DNA from 2 places in the Paenibacillus sp. FSL K6-3182 genome. Region 2 is predicted to be linked to the other one. Evidence: predicted binding sites of a transcription regulator. Region 2 holds the regulator's gene; the other holds the start of a gene.
What was found. Region 2 encodes CtsR, which represses protease genes until heat stress. Its sites were predicted from a motif close to ATGGTCAATAAAGGTCAAACA; they were not measured.
Positions count from the first base shown of each region.

Region 1: the regulator CtsR is predicted to act here: its motif matches at 5,937-5,957, upstream of MHH56_RS06655 (endo-alpha-N-acetylgalactosaminidase family protein).

Region 1 covers NZ_CP150265.1:1,555,354-1,563,627, reverse strand. The annotation lists gene MHH56_RS06655 (endo-alpha-N-acetylgalactosaminidase family protein) at 1-5,844, opposite strand, end outside; gene MHH56_RS06650 (hypothetical protein) at 7,499-8,170, opposite strand.
Region 2 covers NZ_CP150265.1:6,934,285-6,942,558, reverse strand. The annotation lists rRNA gene MHH56_RS30455 (23S ribosomal RNA) at 1-256, shown strand, start outside; rRNA gene rrf (5S ribosomal RNA) at 356-472, shown strand; gene MHH56_RS30445 (CtsR family transcriptional regulator) at 779-1,240, shown strand; gene MHH56_RS30440 (UvrB/UvrC motif-containing protein) at 1,276-1,797, shown strand; gene MHH56_RS30435 (protein arginine kinase) at 1,826-2,905, shown strand; gene clpC (ATP-dependent protease ATP-binding subunit ClpC) at 2,908-5,367, shown strand; gene MHH56_RS30425 (antibiotic biosynthesis monooxygenase) at 5,498-5,854, shown strand; gene radA (DNA repair protein RadA) at 6,230-7,597, shown strand; gene disA (DNA integrity scanning diadenylate cyclase DisA) at 7,609-8,274, shown strand, end outside.

The DNA of each region.
Region 1 (8,274 bases), 2.2 Mb from region 2:
ATTCTGACCATTCAATACCCAAGTCATGACAGGACCGATTTTTTGATCAGCTGCCTGAACAATCGGATTGTTGTCATGCGGGTTGCTCTGATCCGATGCGATATGAATCATTCGACTGCCGCCTCCATACTCGAAAGGCCCCCAGCCCTCATACACATTCTCAAAATCTTCCTTCACGACGTAACCAGCTTGCTCAGCACCGCTTCCCGCCGTCAGATGCTTCCAAATTCGGACATCATCGAATAGCACAGTGCCAGCTCCAGCATCTGCGATTAACTTGATTGTTGCCGTTGTCGTACCTTCTGGCACCTTAAATTTCACATTCATTCTCTGCCAAGTTGTGTCTACATATTTAAATGAACTTTGATGTGAACCGTCCAAGCCTGTTACATAATTGCTGTACGTTTTGCCGTTCATGGTTACCTGTAAAGAGGATTTTCTTCCTTTAACGGTTTGAGTCCATACACCAACCGTATACTCTCCTCCCGGAATCAATCCAGTGATTTGCTGAGACAACTCACCAGCACGGCTTCCAATTTCCGCATAGCGGTTCCAGTTGGACCTTACCATCTCTTTTGTCGTGTCGTATCCAACATCGCCTTGAACGACCTTAATGGAAGCATTGGCCGTATCCTTAACAGACCATGATCCTTCAACATTAAATTTCTCCGAATTGAAAGCAAAGTCCTTAATCAGGCTGCCTTCTCCCCATTCACCCGCAGAAGGAATCAGGTTTAAAGCATCTGCTGTTGCAGGGTAAAGAACATAAGGCGTATTTTTGCTTGCCTTCGCAATCGTTAGCGATCCATCCACCGCAACAATCGTATCTACAAGCACCTTGCCTTGCTGCGTTAATTCATACATGTTAAACGATGCAACGTCTTTAAAATCATTTGTCAGTTGCCAAGTCGTCGTATTACCGGTCGTATTCCAGTGGTACAATTTAGCTCCTTCGTTTATGCCTAGAGGCTGGTTGGTCTTCACATCCCACAGCCACGGGATCAAGGAGTCTGCTTCGCTCGTATGACGCTCGGCTGTATCCGTCGTTGTTCCGGTATCTTTCCAAGAAGAGATGACTTTCCCGTCTTTGGAAAGCTCAATCTTGTTGCTTGCTTTATTTCGTTTGGATACAACATTTTGTTCAAAGGTCACTTGATCCGTCTCATATTTCATGACGCCATAATGCTGCGTAAATTTTGTCGGAAGCACTTCATTGAAAAACACGGTTACACCCTGTTGAATATCTGGCTTCGAATCCCCCCAAGTCGCTACGACCGGGATTTTCTGGCCTTTAAACAGCGCGTTGCCGACGAAAATATCGAGGTCATTTTTAACCAATCGGTAAAGAATGCTTTTGTTCCCTTGGTTCGGATAACCCAAATCCGTTCCCCAATGGACAAATACCGATCCTGGCTCAATCGGCCCCGCAAATTCGGTTCCTACTTTCAGCCCCAAGCCATTTGCATACTGCAGCAATTTATAAGCGTTGTAATCGTTGCCTGTGTATACATCGATATAATAAAAATCCAAAGCTGGGTCATTCGGGTTTGCTGGATCTTTGGTGAGATTGTACAAGTTTGTAAATCGTGACTTCAGATCACCACTCAAAACATCCTTTGTCTGATCTACATAGTAGCTCGTATCGATCCAATCCCAACCTTTTGCTAGCCGATCCTGTTTATATCCGTTTGGCGTAGCGCCTGTCAGATTGGAATAGTTCAGCTCGTTTGCATCAAGATGGTATTCTGTGGCGTTTAAATGAACGCCGACGCGAAGATTATATTTGGCCCCTTCGTCAATCAAGTAGTTAAAATCGGCTAATCCGCCCTGTCTCACCCCAATGTTGGAGTAAGAAGGAATATCATCGTCATGCCCTTCCGCCTGATAACCTTTTTCCAAAATCATTTGACCAAAGCCGTCGGAATAATTGTACAGCACTTTACCGGTGTCCAAAGCGTTCAGGAACGGATCATTTGCCTGACTAGCGAAGTTGAACGCAATGTACATCATATTGTTTTTCATGTCTTCGGCGCCGAACGGCTGCACGTATATTTCTTTACGATAAGCCACAGCAGCATCCTGCCAGTCTACCTTCCCATCGGAATTGCGATCCTCGGTAAGAACAACGTTATACCACGGCAGCGCTTCCTTTTCATTGCTCTGGGTATGACGATAAGTCCACGATCCTGGTTTTACGGTAAGCTTGTTTACAAGGGACTTTTTCTCGGCGTTAACGAGTATCTTATTTCCGCCGCTCATCACGTTATTTTCCATAGACGCGCCCAATCCTTCTGCGCTCACCATCGTCATCGTTGCGCCGAATGAACCGGTTTGATTCATTTTGGACATGTCATCAACCAGCTCTTCCGAAATCCCGTGCCACTTGCCGTCAGACTTGTTCCAAGCATACGTCGCGCCTTTCATTGAGCTATCCACATAGAAGAGTGAACTGTTCAACTCGAGAGATCTGACAACAAAATCACTTTTTTCTTGAATTTCGCTCACTTCGAATCGAACAACGTTATTTTCTTTTGCTTCTATGAAAGCCTTAATCACCACGCCAATTTCGTCAAAAGCCATCGTATAGGCATATTTGCTTTCGCCAACCTTTTCCGAAACCGTCTGAGCTGTATACTCCGTATTGTTAATTTGTAATGTATTGGTTTGCTCGTCTGCTGCTTTCATCGTCTTATTGCCGACCTGATAAGAAAAAATACTCGGAAAACCCTTATTCAGCGTCACAGTCAAATCGTCTTTGGTGATCGAATCAAGCTCCGCCGCAAGCTGGAGCCTTGGCATGGATTCCTGTTCAACCACTTTGAGATTGGCAATCGTCATTTCTTTGGCGCTATACCAGGAACGCACTCCAAATTTCCCAGCCCCTGAGGTCACCGTATTATCCGTAACCGCGCCCATATCCGTTCTGTTGCCATCAACATCAGTAATAGCGAAAGTAACTGTGTTACCGATCAGATTCAATTCGATTTTATACACAGTATCCGCCGCCATGGAATACGCAGTAGGGAAGTTGGAATCGTTGCCGTTTGCAGAAAGCTTCCAAGTTCCATTGATGTCATGAACGATAGATACGTAGCGGTTATCGTCATATCCTCTCAAAATAAATCCATAGCGCCCTCCGTCTGTCCCAGCGCCTACACTCGTCTTGAAATCAAAGGTCACTTTCTGATCGACAACGTCTGGACTGTTATTATCGGTAACGAGAGATACGCCGGGCAGCCTTAATTTAACGCTGCCTTCGCCGCTTTCCAGCACGGCCGGACTGCTCGAATCCATCGCGCTCCAGTTAGGCGTTGCGAAGTCAGGCTCATAAATTCTGATTTCTTCTGCGGTCATCGCATCCATCTCAACTTGCATCACTTCATTTCCAGGATTATAAATTCCAAATGCTCCCGGGGTGAAGTTTTTCGTTTGGACAGTGCCCGCCAAAATGCCATTCACATAAAGATTCAACTCATTTTCGATCAACCGCACCCGCAAAATAAAATCTTTGCCAGGTACAATTTCAACGTTGTCTCCGATAGTTATTTTCTCTCCACCGTTAGGTTGATACAACCATTTTCCTTGACCTTCATAATAAATGGCTGCATTGCCGATTTTAACTCCTGCGGACGAAGCATTTGTCCTCATCTTGACCTGGTATACGCCGTTTTTCACAGGTACGATATCTTCATTTATCGCAACCGATCCCGAAGCGATACTGCCCTTCAAATAACCATCGACGACTTGACTGCCGCCGAGTCCTGTCCAGTTCATACTTGAAGCTGTTTCATAATATTGTTCATAATACATCTTGCCTGCGACAGGGGAAGTATCCATTTGGATAAATTCCTCCGTGAACAAAATGTTGTCCACATACAAGTCGCCTTGCCCGTATACTCCGAATGAACCTTCTCCGAATTGTTGTCCGGACGGTAAATTCGCAGTCAACTTAGCTCCATTTATACTTAGTGTGACCGAAGAGTCGCTATATTGTAATCCGACCTTATTCCAACTCATAAGTAATGGACTCGATGAAATAGCGTCACTTGCTACAAAAGGAATAGTGCTGCCATCCTTCTCCAAAATCCAGTGTTCATTCGCAAATTTCACCAAATAGCTGCTGCCTATAGCAAAACCAATCGCATCAGTCGTAGGTTTTACATCCAGCATATAAGTTGCACTCTGCAGGAGAGGTGCGTCGTTATTCAATACGGTGCCCGTGATGCCGGACAACTTCAAAAAGCGATTGCTGCCTTCTTTGATGATGGATGAAGAGCCGCTGCTCCACCCTCCCGTAATGCCATCCTGAAAGTTGTTGCTGTATTGCACCAATTCCTTTGGAGTAATCATTTGATTCGTATACTGCAGGTTGTCGATGTACAGCTCTACTGTGCTTCTGATTCGAAGTCCAAACAAGCCAGCCGCATCTGTAAATTCAGCAAATGTAATATCGCCAACTAGCTTTTTGTTCATATAGACCGTAATTGTTTTTCCATTAAAATTGAACAATAGATTGTTCCATTTCCCCTGAATCGGATAAGGAATATTTAAATTGCTGCCCCAACCTGAGCTGGATTCAGGCAACCAGCGATTTGGATCGACTCCGATTTCGCTAAAGATGCTTGCTGTCTCATTCATTCTGAAGCCAAATGCAAAACCTTGGCCGCTAGAAAGCTTAACAGGATTGACTAGCTTAAAGTCCAATGAAAGCGTACCCGATTGTAGCTGCGGGGAATCCAAATCGGCTCCGCGTTCTTTAGCTCCTTTTTTTAGCGATAATACCTTGTTGCCTGTAATGTCTGTTACCACTTGAGCGTTAAGTCCGGACCAACGCGGTGTGTACGCCAGGTCTTCGTAATTTTGTACATAATTGATGATATCTGACGGTTTTTCGATTTGGCCAACGCCTTGAATGTTAATATCCTTCAAAACGACTTGTCCCGTCGCAAAACGTTTATACAAGGCCACCTGACCTATTGCTGCCTTCAGATTTAATAAATTTGTTTCCTTGTTGTAATAAGTAACGCCATCAACGATAACCAATAGCTTGTTTCCGTTATAACCAATCTTGATTCGGTAATCGGTATCCATTTTCAACTCAGGTCCTTCAAAGGATTCCCACGCGCCAGAACCATCTGGGCTTTGAATGATCCAAGTCGTACCCGCATCATAACGAATAGACAATCCTTGGGTAGAATTATAGGCACCGATTACAAACCCGATATTGCCTTGCGTCCCGCTGGTGTAACGCAGCATTGCATCGATTGTGCCGGCGGACAGCCATGGTCCTTTATCCCAAGCAGCAATAGCGATATTTTTTTCTAACGAATTCATATCTACTGTAAGCCCATTGTTAACCGATGTAGTCCCGTTTCCTTTCATAAAAGTCATCAATTCGGGCTGCATGGACTGATAGTTGTTGCTGTAGGAAACGACGCTTTGTCCATCTGGCACATTGCTCGTGATCTCATTCAGAAATACTGTAAAATCGTTCTCCCTCACTGTAATTTCTGCGGAAGCCTTGAGGGGAGTGCCTTGAACGGTGCCTTCTACTTTAAAAGCTCCCGCCTCAGCATATTGCGAGGGATCAATTTCGTCCCAGCTTACCTGAACTTGTCCAACGGATTCATCGCTAAATACAGCTTGTACCTCCAGCGGAAGAATCGGCGGGTTCCCTATTGTTGTGTCATTCTCGATAGAGGGAATGCTCGCGATCGTTTTTACCTCAACGACTTCCTCTGCATAGGATACCGCACTTGGCCATACAGCCAGTTGACTCAAAATTGCGAAACAAATCATCCAAACATACAATTTGAAAACCGTGCTTTTTTTCCTCTTAATCATCTTTCACCCATCCTCCATGGTAATCTGATCCTAATCGGATTTTATTAGCATAGAACAGATGAAAGCGCTTAAGAATGATCATTTTTGTTAGAAGTCTGATCTTTTTTGAAAAAAGTCTGTCTGGGATGGGGCGGGTGCTATGGTGTTGCCCGCTCAGTTGCATCTAGGTTATATGTTAATCGTAATGGCTTTATTTAGGTACACAGTTAACCTCAATTGCTTGATCTAGGTGCCAGCTAACCGTAATGCCTTAAATTAGGTGCAGAGCTAACTGTAATAGCTTCATTTAGGTACATAGTTAACCTCAATTGCTTGATCTAGGTGCACAGCTAACCGTAATAGCTTCATTTAGGTACATAGTTAACCTCAATAACTTGATCTAGGTGCATTTCTGCACCTATTCCGCCAGCTACCTCTCAAATCCGCTCAACTAGATGCACTTGTGCACCTATTTGTGTTATCTCCATCAAATTTGATAAAAACAAGTGCACTTCTGCGCTTATTTGCACTTTACGATCGGTCACGCACACTACAATCACACAACATACGTAAACCACTTATACTCTCAAATCACACTACCTACACAAATGTCATACTGTTAGTTTAATAGCACTCCTTACACTTAACATACAAATCGGACTCCTTGCACGCTCTACAAACGCATAACCCCCACACCTAATACACTTCACATATTCACACTGCTGCGTGTCCAGTTACTACTATCTACAAAAGCCAAGAAGAATAAAAAGATGGCTAGCTAAGTGAGAACCCCAGTTAGCAGCAGCAACGTCATCTAAGTGCATAAGTGCACCTATTCCGCCAGCTACCTTTCAAATCCGCTCAACTAGATGCACTTTTGCACCTCTTTGCATCATTTCCATCAAATTTGATAAAAACAAGTGCACTTCTGCGCTTAATTACACTTCACAGATGGTTCAAGCACACTATAATCCACTCTACCTGCACAAGCCGCCATAAACTAACTAAACAATTCACATGCTATCCAAATACACTCCTCGCACACTTAACATACATCCAACTGTACTCCGAATACACCTAACAAACGCACATTCTCTCATAGTCCAGCAGCTACTCTCAACAAAAAAAGTCGAGAGTACATGCTGATTAGTTAAGTGAGCCCCCCGGTTCATACCAGCAGTTTCATCTAAGCGCATAAATACACCTATTCCGACAACTACTTTTTCAATCCACTCAAATAGATGCACTTGTGCACCTATTTTCGTCAAATCCATCTCATTTATTGAAAATAGATGCACTTTTGCACTTATTCAAACTTTACCCGCGGTACATACACACTTCACTCACACTACGTGCACAATCCAAATTCACACCCCACACACACTACATTCACAATCCATATACATAATTTCAATCCCTCTCTACCTACACAATTCGTATGCAATTAAGACACAATCTACCTATACAATTCGTATGTAATTAAGACACACTCCACATACTCACAAGTCACACGCTCCACAAATGCACACATTCACACATATTCAGCCGTCACTTCTAATTCCTCTCTTACTCTTACTCTTACTCTTACTCTTACTCTTACTCTTACTCTTACTCTTACTCTTACTCTTACTCTTACTCTTACTCCTAGTCCTACTCCTACGTCCACTTCCGCTCCCTACAAAAAAGGATTAAAAGCCGAGCGTATCAGCTCATAGCTGACAATACGAATACCTTTTCCTGATACAACTGGACGCAGCTTGCCAACATCACACAGTCTTTTTAAATATTTGACCGCTGTACGGCGATTAATATGAAACTCCTTCATCACATCGGCTGGGCGAATGTTCTTGTTTGACCTAAACGCATAATGCAATAACTCACGCTCCAGGCGTGTCATGTTTTGCTCTTGCGTGTGAGTCACCAAATAAGGAGCCAGCAGCGACTGCAGCAAAGACGCAATAAGTTGCGGCTTTTCCTCCAACTCGTCATAAGGTATGGACACGACGCGGTATCCAAGCACTTGCAGAAATGTTTCCCGATTTAGCTCCCGTCGGTATCGAATTCGATCGGTATTCTGAACATGAGGTCCATAGCCCTTTATTTCGAAAGCGAACCTCGTCGCTCCCCGCTGCCAAACTAAATCAATATAAAAAGGGTTCCCACGCCAATCCACGACTTCATACTCCGGATGTAAATGATCAAAACTACCCATCATCGGCCACCAAACTTGCTTCAAAAACAAACGTTCACCATGCCCATGTCCACGCTGAAGCCTGCTCTTGTGCTCTCCCTTACTTGCACGCAAATGTTTTTTCAACCATTTCTCATGTTCTTCAGCAAATTCCATCTCTCATCCTCCTCAAAATGAAAAAACGTCCTTGGCTCCTCTTGTTCAGAGGAAAACCAGGGACGTTCTACGTCACACTTTTTTATTTAACTTTTTATAAGATG
Region 2 (8,274 bases):
TTGAGAGGAGCTGTCCTTAGTACGAGAGGACCGGGATGGACGTACCGCTGGTGTACCAGTTGTTCCGCCAGGAGCACCGCTGGGTAGCCAAGTACGGACGGGATAAGCGCTGAAAGCATCTAAGCGTGAAGCCCCCCTCAAGATGAGATTTCCCAGTATGTAAGACCCCTTGAAGACGACGAGGTTGATAGGTTCGGGGTGGAAGCACAGCAATGTGTGTAGCTGACGAATACTAATCGGTCGAGGGCTTATCCTAAACACGTTTACTGCGACCCATACATCCAGTAGACAGCAGCATTAAGGCTTCAGCAAGCCTAATCTTTCGTATCCAGTTTTCAGCGTGCAACACGCTACGTTTGGTGGCGATGGCGGAGGTGAACCACGCGTTCCCATACCGAACACGACCGTTAAGCCCTTCAGCGCCGATGGTACTTAGACCGCAGGGTCTTGGGAGAGTAGGACGTCGCCAAGCACGAGAGACCTATCGCATAATATGCGATAGGTTTTTTGTTGTATTTGCATGCAGAAAAAGAGCGTTAATCATATAAATGAATCCGGCTATGTATAAACAGCATGCAAGCGTACCAAGCTAATGGAAAATCAATTTTACCGAGCACTTGACCTTTTGCTGAAATTGCATATAATAAAATCAAGGTCAAAGAAAGTCAAAGTCAGTTGTCCGAATATTCGGTGTATATTCTGATTTGATTGCATGACCTCATTAATACCTATGTTTCAACTTTAGTTTTATTGGTTATTTCTCAGGGAGGTTGGTGGTTTGCGTAACATTTCCGATCTCATCGAACAGTACTTGAAGCTTATGCTTCAAGAAAGTCCAGAGGGCGCAGTAGAAATTCAACGCAATGACCTGGCTGACAAATTTTCTTGTGTACCGTCGCAAATCAACTATGTAATTAGTACTCGATTTACCATGGAGAAAGGATACATGGTTGAAAGTAAGCGCGGCGGCGGAGGCTATATCCGAATACAACGGATTGAGCTTCCTGCATTAAAGGCGATTCAATTCCATATCGAAGAAACGGTTGGAGAATGTGTCGATCAAGGTGCAGCGGAAGGGCTTATTTATCAGCTTGAGGAAGCAAGACTTATCACTAAGCGCGAGGGAAATCTGCTCCGTGCGGCTGTGCATCGCGATACCATTGCACTGAAGCTGCCGCTAAGGGATGAAATTCGGGCAAGGTTGTTAAGGTCCATGCTTATCTCGTTGCTGGTTAAGTAATGACAAACCGTTAATACCGGGAGGAGGGATCAGGCTTGTTTTGCCAAGATTGCGGTAAAAAACCGGCTACGCTTCATTTCACAAAAATCATTAATGGCGAGAAGACCGAATTTCATATTTGTGAAAGCTGTGCTCGTGAGAAAGGCGAAGGCATTCCAGGCGCGCCAAATAGCTTTTCTATTCATAGCTTACTATCGGGGCTTCTTGATTTCGAACAGCTTGGCGGGTCGACGATTACCGGCATTAAGCAGCCAGCGCTGCGCTGCGAGGAATGTGGACTGACCTATACACAGTTTAGCAAAATCGGTCGATTCGGCTGCAGCTCTTGTTATCAGTCGTTCGAAGGTAAGCTTGATCCACTTCTCAAACGTATTCACAGCAGCACCGTACACAGCGGTAAAATCCCTAAGCGCTCAGGCGGGCAAATCCAGTGCAAGCGCGAGATTGAACAGCTGAGGCGGGATCTGCAGGAGAAGATTGATCAAGAGGAATTTGAAAGCGCGGCTGAGCTGCGTGATCGAATACGTGAATTAGAGCGCAAAATGGCAGACCTGTAGGCTAGCATAGAAGGAGTGAAGGAACCTCTTGACTAAGCATCGATTCTCACAGCATGCGCTCAGCGAATGGATGAAGGACGCAGGTCCTGAATCTGAAATTGTCATTAGCAGCAGAGTGCGAGTAGCCCGAAATTTACGTCATCAGCCTTTTCCATTACTTGCAACAAATCAGCAATCTAAGGATGTCATGGATCAGCTGACTGAAGTTAGCCAGAGCGGCAAGCTGCAGTCAATTGGATCATTTGAGACCATTGTTTTGTCAGATTTAAGCGAGCTTGATAAAAGGGTGCTTGTTGAAAAGCATTTAATCAGTCCCAATTTAGCGAACGAATCGCGATGCGGGGCCGTTATTTTAAGCGATAATGAATCTGTTAGCATAATGATTAACGAAGAAGATCATTTGCGCATTCAATGTCTGTATCCAGGTTTCCAAATCCAGGAGGCATGGGCATTGGCCAGCGGAATTGACGATATTTTTGAAGAGTCGGCTGATTATGCATTTGATGAGAAACGCGGTTATTTGACGACATGTCCAACGAATGTGGGCACAGGCATAAGGGCATCCGTCATGATGCATTTGCCAGCACTCGTTTTAACATCTCAAATCAATCGGATATTGTCAGCTGTTACACAGGTAGGCTTGGCGGTAAGAGGCTTGTACGGCGAAGGCAGTGAAGCGCTTGGGAATTTATTTCAGGTGTCTAACCAAATTACGCTGGGGCAATCCGAGAATGAAATTATTGAAAATCTTTACGGTGTTGCAAGACAAATCATCGAGCATGAGAAAGCGGCACGCAAACGTCTTATGCATGAGTCGCGGCTGAGGACAGAGGATCGCGTGAAGCGCTCATATGGTATTTTAGCATATGCTTCAATTATGGATTCCAAGGAAGCTGCGCAGCGGTTGTCAGATGTGCGGCTTGGTGCAGACCTAGGCATTTTATCAGATGTAACGCCACAAGTGTTGAATGAACTTTTGGTCATGACTCAGCCTGGATTTTTGCAACAAACCTTCGACGAGAAGATGAGTCCAGAGCAGAGAGATTTCAGGAGAGCAGAACTCATACGCAAGCAATTGCGTGGTGAAAAAGGCCATGGGGGTGCGTAAATATGATGTTTGGAAGATTCACGGAGCGAGCACAGAAGGTGCTTGCATTGGCGCAAGAAGAAGCGGTTCGTCTCGGACATAACAATATTGGTACGGAGCATATTTTGCTAGGCCTTATTCGCGAAGGGGAAGGAATAGCTGCTAAAGCATTGATTGGACTAGGACTTGGGCTTGAGAAGATTCAAGATGAAGTTGAGGCGTTGATCGGTCGCGGTCAAGAGCAGCCTAACAACATTGCCTATACGCCACGCGCGAAAAAAGTAATTGAGCTTTCGATGGATGAAGCAAGAAAGCTTGGACATACGTACGTTGGCACAGAGCATATTTTGCTTGGTCTCATCCGTGAAGGAGAAGGCGTTGCGGCACGTGTGCTCAACAATCTTGGCATTAGCCTAAATAAGGCTCGTCAACAAGTCCTTCAGCTTCTTGGCAGCAGTGAAGCAGTCTCAAGCAATCACGGTTCGCCAGCGAATGTTAGCACGCCTACGCTCGATGGACTTGCAAGAGATTTAACTGCTTATGCGAAGGAAGGAAATCTGGATCCTGTGATCGGCCGGAGCAAAGAAATTGAGCGTGTAATTCAAGTGCTTAGCCGCCGTACGAAGAACAATCCAGTACTAATCGGGGAACCGGGCGTTGGTAAAACAGCGATTGCAGAAGGTCTCGCGCAGAAGATTATCGAGAATGAAATTCCCGAAACTTTGCGTGATAAGCGTGTCATGACGCTGGATATGGGCTCCGTAGTTGCAGGTACAAAGTACCGTGGTGAGTTTGAAGATCGACTGAAGAAAATTATGGATGAGATCCGCCAAGCGGGCAATATTATTCTATTCATCGATGAGCTTCATACGTTGATTGGTGCAGGCGGAGCAGAGGGAGCAATCGATGCTTCTAATATTTTGAAACCTGCGCTAGCACGCGGTGAACTGCAATGTATCGGTGCAACTACCCTTGATGAATACCGTAAATATATTGAAAAAGATGCAGCGCTTGAGCGTCGTTTCCAACCTATAACGGTAGATCAGCCATCTCCAGAAGAAGCGATTCAAATTTTGTACGGCTTACGCGATCGTTATGAAGCTCATCACCGTGTGAAAATTACGGATGAAGCTATCGTGCAAGCAGTTAAATTATCGGATCGTTACATTCCGGATCGGTTCTTGCCAGATAAAGCGATTGACCTTATCGATGAAGCCGGTTCAAAGGTACGCTTGCATTCTTACACTGTACCGCCAAACTTGAAGCAGCTTGAAAACCGTTTGGAAGATATCCGCAAGGAGAAGGATGCAGCGGTTCAAAGCCAAGAATTCGAGAAAGCGGCAGCACTTCGCGATACGGAGCAAAAAATTCGCGAAGAGCTTGATATTACCAAAAACCAGTGGAAAGAAAAACAAGGCCGTACTGATTCTGAAGTGACACCAGAGGATATTGCTCAGGTTGTAGCTAGCTGGACGGGTATTCCTGTTAGCAAGCTGGCTGAAGAAGAGACGGAACGACTTCTGAAAATGGAAGATATTCTTCATGATCGTATCATTGGTCAAGATGATGCCGTGAAGTCAGTATCCAGAGCGATTCGTCGTGCGCGTGCCGGCTTGAAAGATCCGAAGCGTCCAATCGGCTCATTCATTTTCTTAGGTCCAACGGGTGTAGGTAAAACGGAGCTCGCCAGAGCACTTGCAGAAGCGATGTTCGGAGATGAAAATGCGGTTATCCGTATCGACATGTCGGAATATATGGAGAAACATTCGACATCCCGTCTAGTCGGAGCGCCTCCTGGTTATGTAGGTTATGAAGAAGGCGGACAGCTAACCGAGAAAGTTCGCCGCAAGCCATATTCCGTTGTTTTGTTAGATGAAATTGAGAAAGCTCACCCTGAAGTATTTAACATATTGCTTCAGGTGCTGGAGGATGGTCGCTTGACTGATTCCAAAGGCCGCGTTGTCGATTTCCGCAACACACTGATTATTATGACTTCTAACGTTGGAGCGGATCAAATCAAGCGTAATTCCTCGCTCGGTTTCACAGCCGTACAGGATGCAGGACGCGACTTCCAGCAAATGAAGGATAAAGTGCTTGGCGAGCTTAAGAAAAGCTTCCGTCCGGAGTTCTTGAACCGTATCGATGAAAGCATCGTGTTCCATTCGCTTGGCGAGGAGCATATTGCTCAAATCGTTACACTCATGTCGGATGAGCTACGCAAGCGTCTGCGTGAGCAGGAAGTTGACTTCATCTTGACGGATGCAGCAAAAAGCTTCCTTGCGAAGGAAGGCTACGATCCACAATATGGAGCTCGTCCGCTTCGCCGGGCAATCCAAAAACATATCGAAGACCGTTTGTCCGAAGATTTGTTGATGGGTAAAATCCAAAAAGGCGATACGTTCACAATCGATGAGAAGGATGGCGGTCTAACCGTTACCAAATCGATTTCCGAACAAGAGCCAGAAGAATCCACGACAAAATAAGCATGATAGTAAACTGTCCCGCAATCAGAATATCTGCTTGCGGGACAGTTTTTATTAATACAATAAATTGACAATGATAATCATTATCGTATAATAAGACTATAGCGTTACATAGAATGGAGGAACAACGATGATTGTTGTCACCAATACGATAAAAGTAAAAAAAGGCCACGGGGAGACGGTGGCGAGTAGATTTCAAAACTCCAAAGGCATAGATTTATCTCCTGGTTTTGTGCGCATGGAAGTGTTGTTAACGGAAGGCTTAGAAGAATATGATGAGCTTAAAGTAAGCACGACTTGGGAAACCAAAGCTTCCTTTGAGGGCTGGGTGTACAGTGATTCTTTTCGGCAAGCACATGCTCATAGAGGCGGGGGACAACAGGGTGAGGCAGGCCAGCAAACGGAAAGCGTGATGCTCGGCTCACAATTGACAACGCATCGCGTGTTAGTTGCTCGGCAAGCTGGAATTGAGCTTAAGCAGCATTAATTCTATTTATTTATAACTTGGTGCTCTAATAAATATGCTGCGTTGTGACTAATCTTTCGCTCTCTTATCCACTGTGGATAACGAGGGCGTTTTTTATGTTGTATTTATAGAAAAAGCCTTTGGGGATATGTTGATGAGTTGTGGATAATGTTGATAACTTGTTCGTAATTCTGTGGATAACAATGAAAAGACGTGAAATGGATAAGCTTAGCTGTGGGAAACGAATAATAAGTGGGTTATCTCCTTTTTTCATTAACAATGTGGGTTTATACATGGAGGATAAAATGGTAAACTTTATGTAGTGTGATTTTAAGCACAATCGCTAGGGCTGGCATCATTCATTTACGCTGGTTCATAACGTTTAAGGAGTACAGAATGGCCAAAATTAAATCAAAATTTGTTTGTACGGAATGTGGAACAGAATCGCCAAAATGGCTGGGGAAATGTCCCGGTTGCCACGCTTGGAATTCGATGGTGGAAGAGAAAGAAACCGTTGTGAAAACGAAGGGCGTCGGATTGTCGTCGTTTCATGCGAAAGAAAAGCCGCAGTCCATCATACATATAGAAAGTGGGCAAGAGCCTCGTATAGAAACAAGAATGCTTGAGCTTAATCGAGTGCTCGGCGGAGGTGTTGTTCCAGGCTCGCTAATTCTTGTCGGCGGAGATCCCGGAATCGGAAAATCAACGCTGTTGCTGCAAACGTCTCATGCGCTCGCGGTGAAAGGATTGAAAGTGCTCTATATTTCTGGGGAGGAGTCCGTGCGGCAAACAAGGCTAAGGGCAGATCGACTTGGTGCGCTGACGGAATCGCTTTATGTACTATGCGAAACCAATATGGAGCAAATTAACGATGCCATAGAATCAGTCCAGCCGGATTTTCTCGTTATTGACTCCATTCAAACCGTCTACGATCCAAATGTTCAATCGGCTCCCGGAAGTGTATCGCAGGTACGAGAATGCACGGCACACTTTATGCGAGTGGCCAAAATTAAAGGAATTGCGACGGTGCTCGTCGGCCATGTTACGAAGGAAGGCGCGATTGCGGGGCCAAGGCTTCTAGAGCATATGGTGGATTGTGTTCTTTATTTTGAAGGGGAGCGCCATCATACGTACAGAATTTTAAGGGCAGTCAAAAACCGCTTTGGCTCGACGAACGAGATTGGCATTTTCGAGATGGGCGAAGATGGACTGCGAGAGGTTTCGAATCCTTCTGAGCTGTTTTTATCTGAGCGTCCGCTTGGTGTATCAGGGTCAACCGTAGTTGCAAGCATGGAAGGCACAAGGCCAGTGCTTGTTGAGCTTCAGGCGCTTGTGGCCACAACTAATTTTCCATCTCCGCGCAGAATGTCAACGGGTATCGACCATAACCGAATGGCGCTCATTATCGCAGTGTTGGAGAAGCGGAACGGCATGTTTCTACAAACACAGGATGCTTACTTGAACGTAGCTGGCGGAGTTAAGCTTGATGAGCCGGCAGTCGATCTAGCAGCGGCGGTCAGCATAGCCTCCAGTTTTCGCGATGCGCCAACGAAGCCGTATGACGTTATATTTGGTGAGGTAGGATTGACGGGAGAAGTGCGTGCGGTATCGCGTGCTGAGCAAAGGGTGAAGGAAGCAGAGAAACTAGGTTTTAAACGTGTCATAATGCCAGAAAAAAGTTTAAAAGGGTGGAAACCACCCGCAGGCATAGAAATTATTGGCGTATCTACAGTGTCGGAAGCACTTAAGGCAGCGCTTGGATAGGGGGGCAGATAATGAAGGAACCTACACAGCTTGAAATTATGAATCAATTATTGCAATTAGTCGCACCAGGCACCCCTTTTCGGGATGGGCTTGAAAATGTGCTTCGGGCGAAAACGGGGGCGTTGCTGGTTGTTGGCTACAGCCCGGAAGTAATGGAAGTCGTAGACGGAGGTTTCTCCATTAATTGCGATTTCTCGCCTAACTATTTGTATGAGCTTGCAAAAATGGACGGAGCTATTATTTTGAGCGAGGATATGCGCCGAATTTTGTATGCGAATACGCAGCTTATACCGAATAGCTCAATTCCGTCGATCGAAACGGGAATTCGGCACCGTACAGCTGAACGGGTTGCAAAGCAGACAGGCAAGCTTGTTGTATCCATTTCGCAGCGCCGTAATATTATTACTTTGTATCAAGGCAATCTGCGTTATTCGTTGAAGGACATGGGTGTTATTTTGACGAAGGCCAATCAAGCGATTCAAACGCTTGAGAAATATAAAGCGGTGCTTAGCCAATCCTTTACGAATCTCTCAGCGCTTGAATTCGAAGAGCTCGTTACTCTGCAGGAAGTAGCGCATGTCATTCAACGTGTTGAAATGGTGCTGCGCATCAAGATGGAGATCAAGCGTTATGTAAATGAGCTTGGAACGGAAGGACGGCTCATCAGCATGCAAATG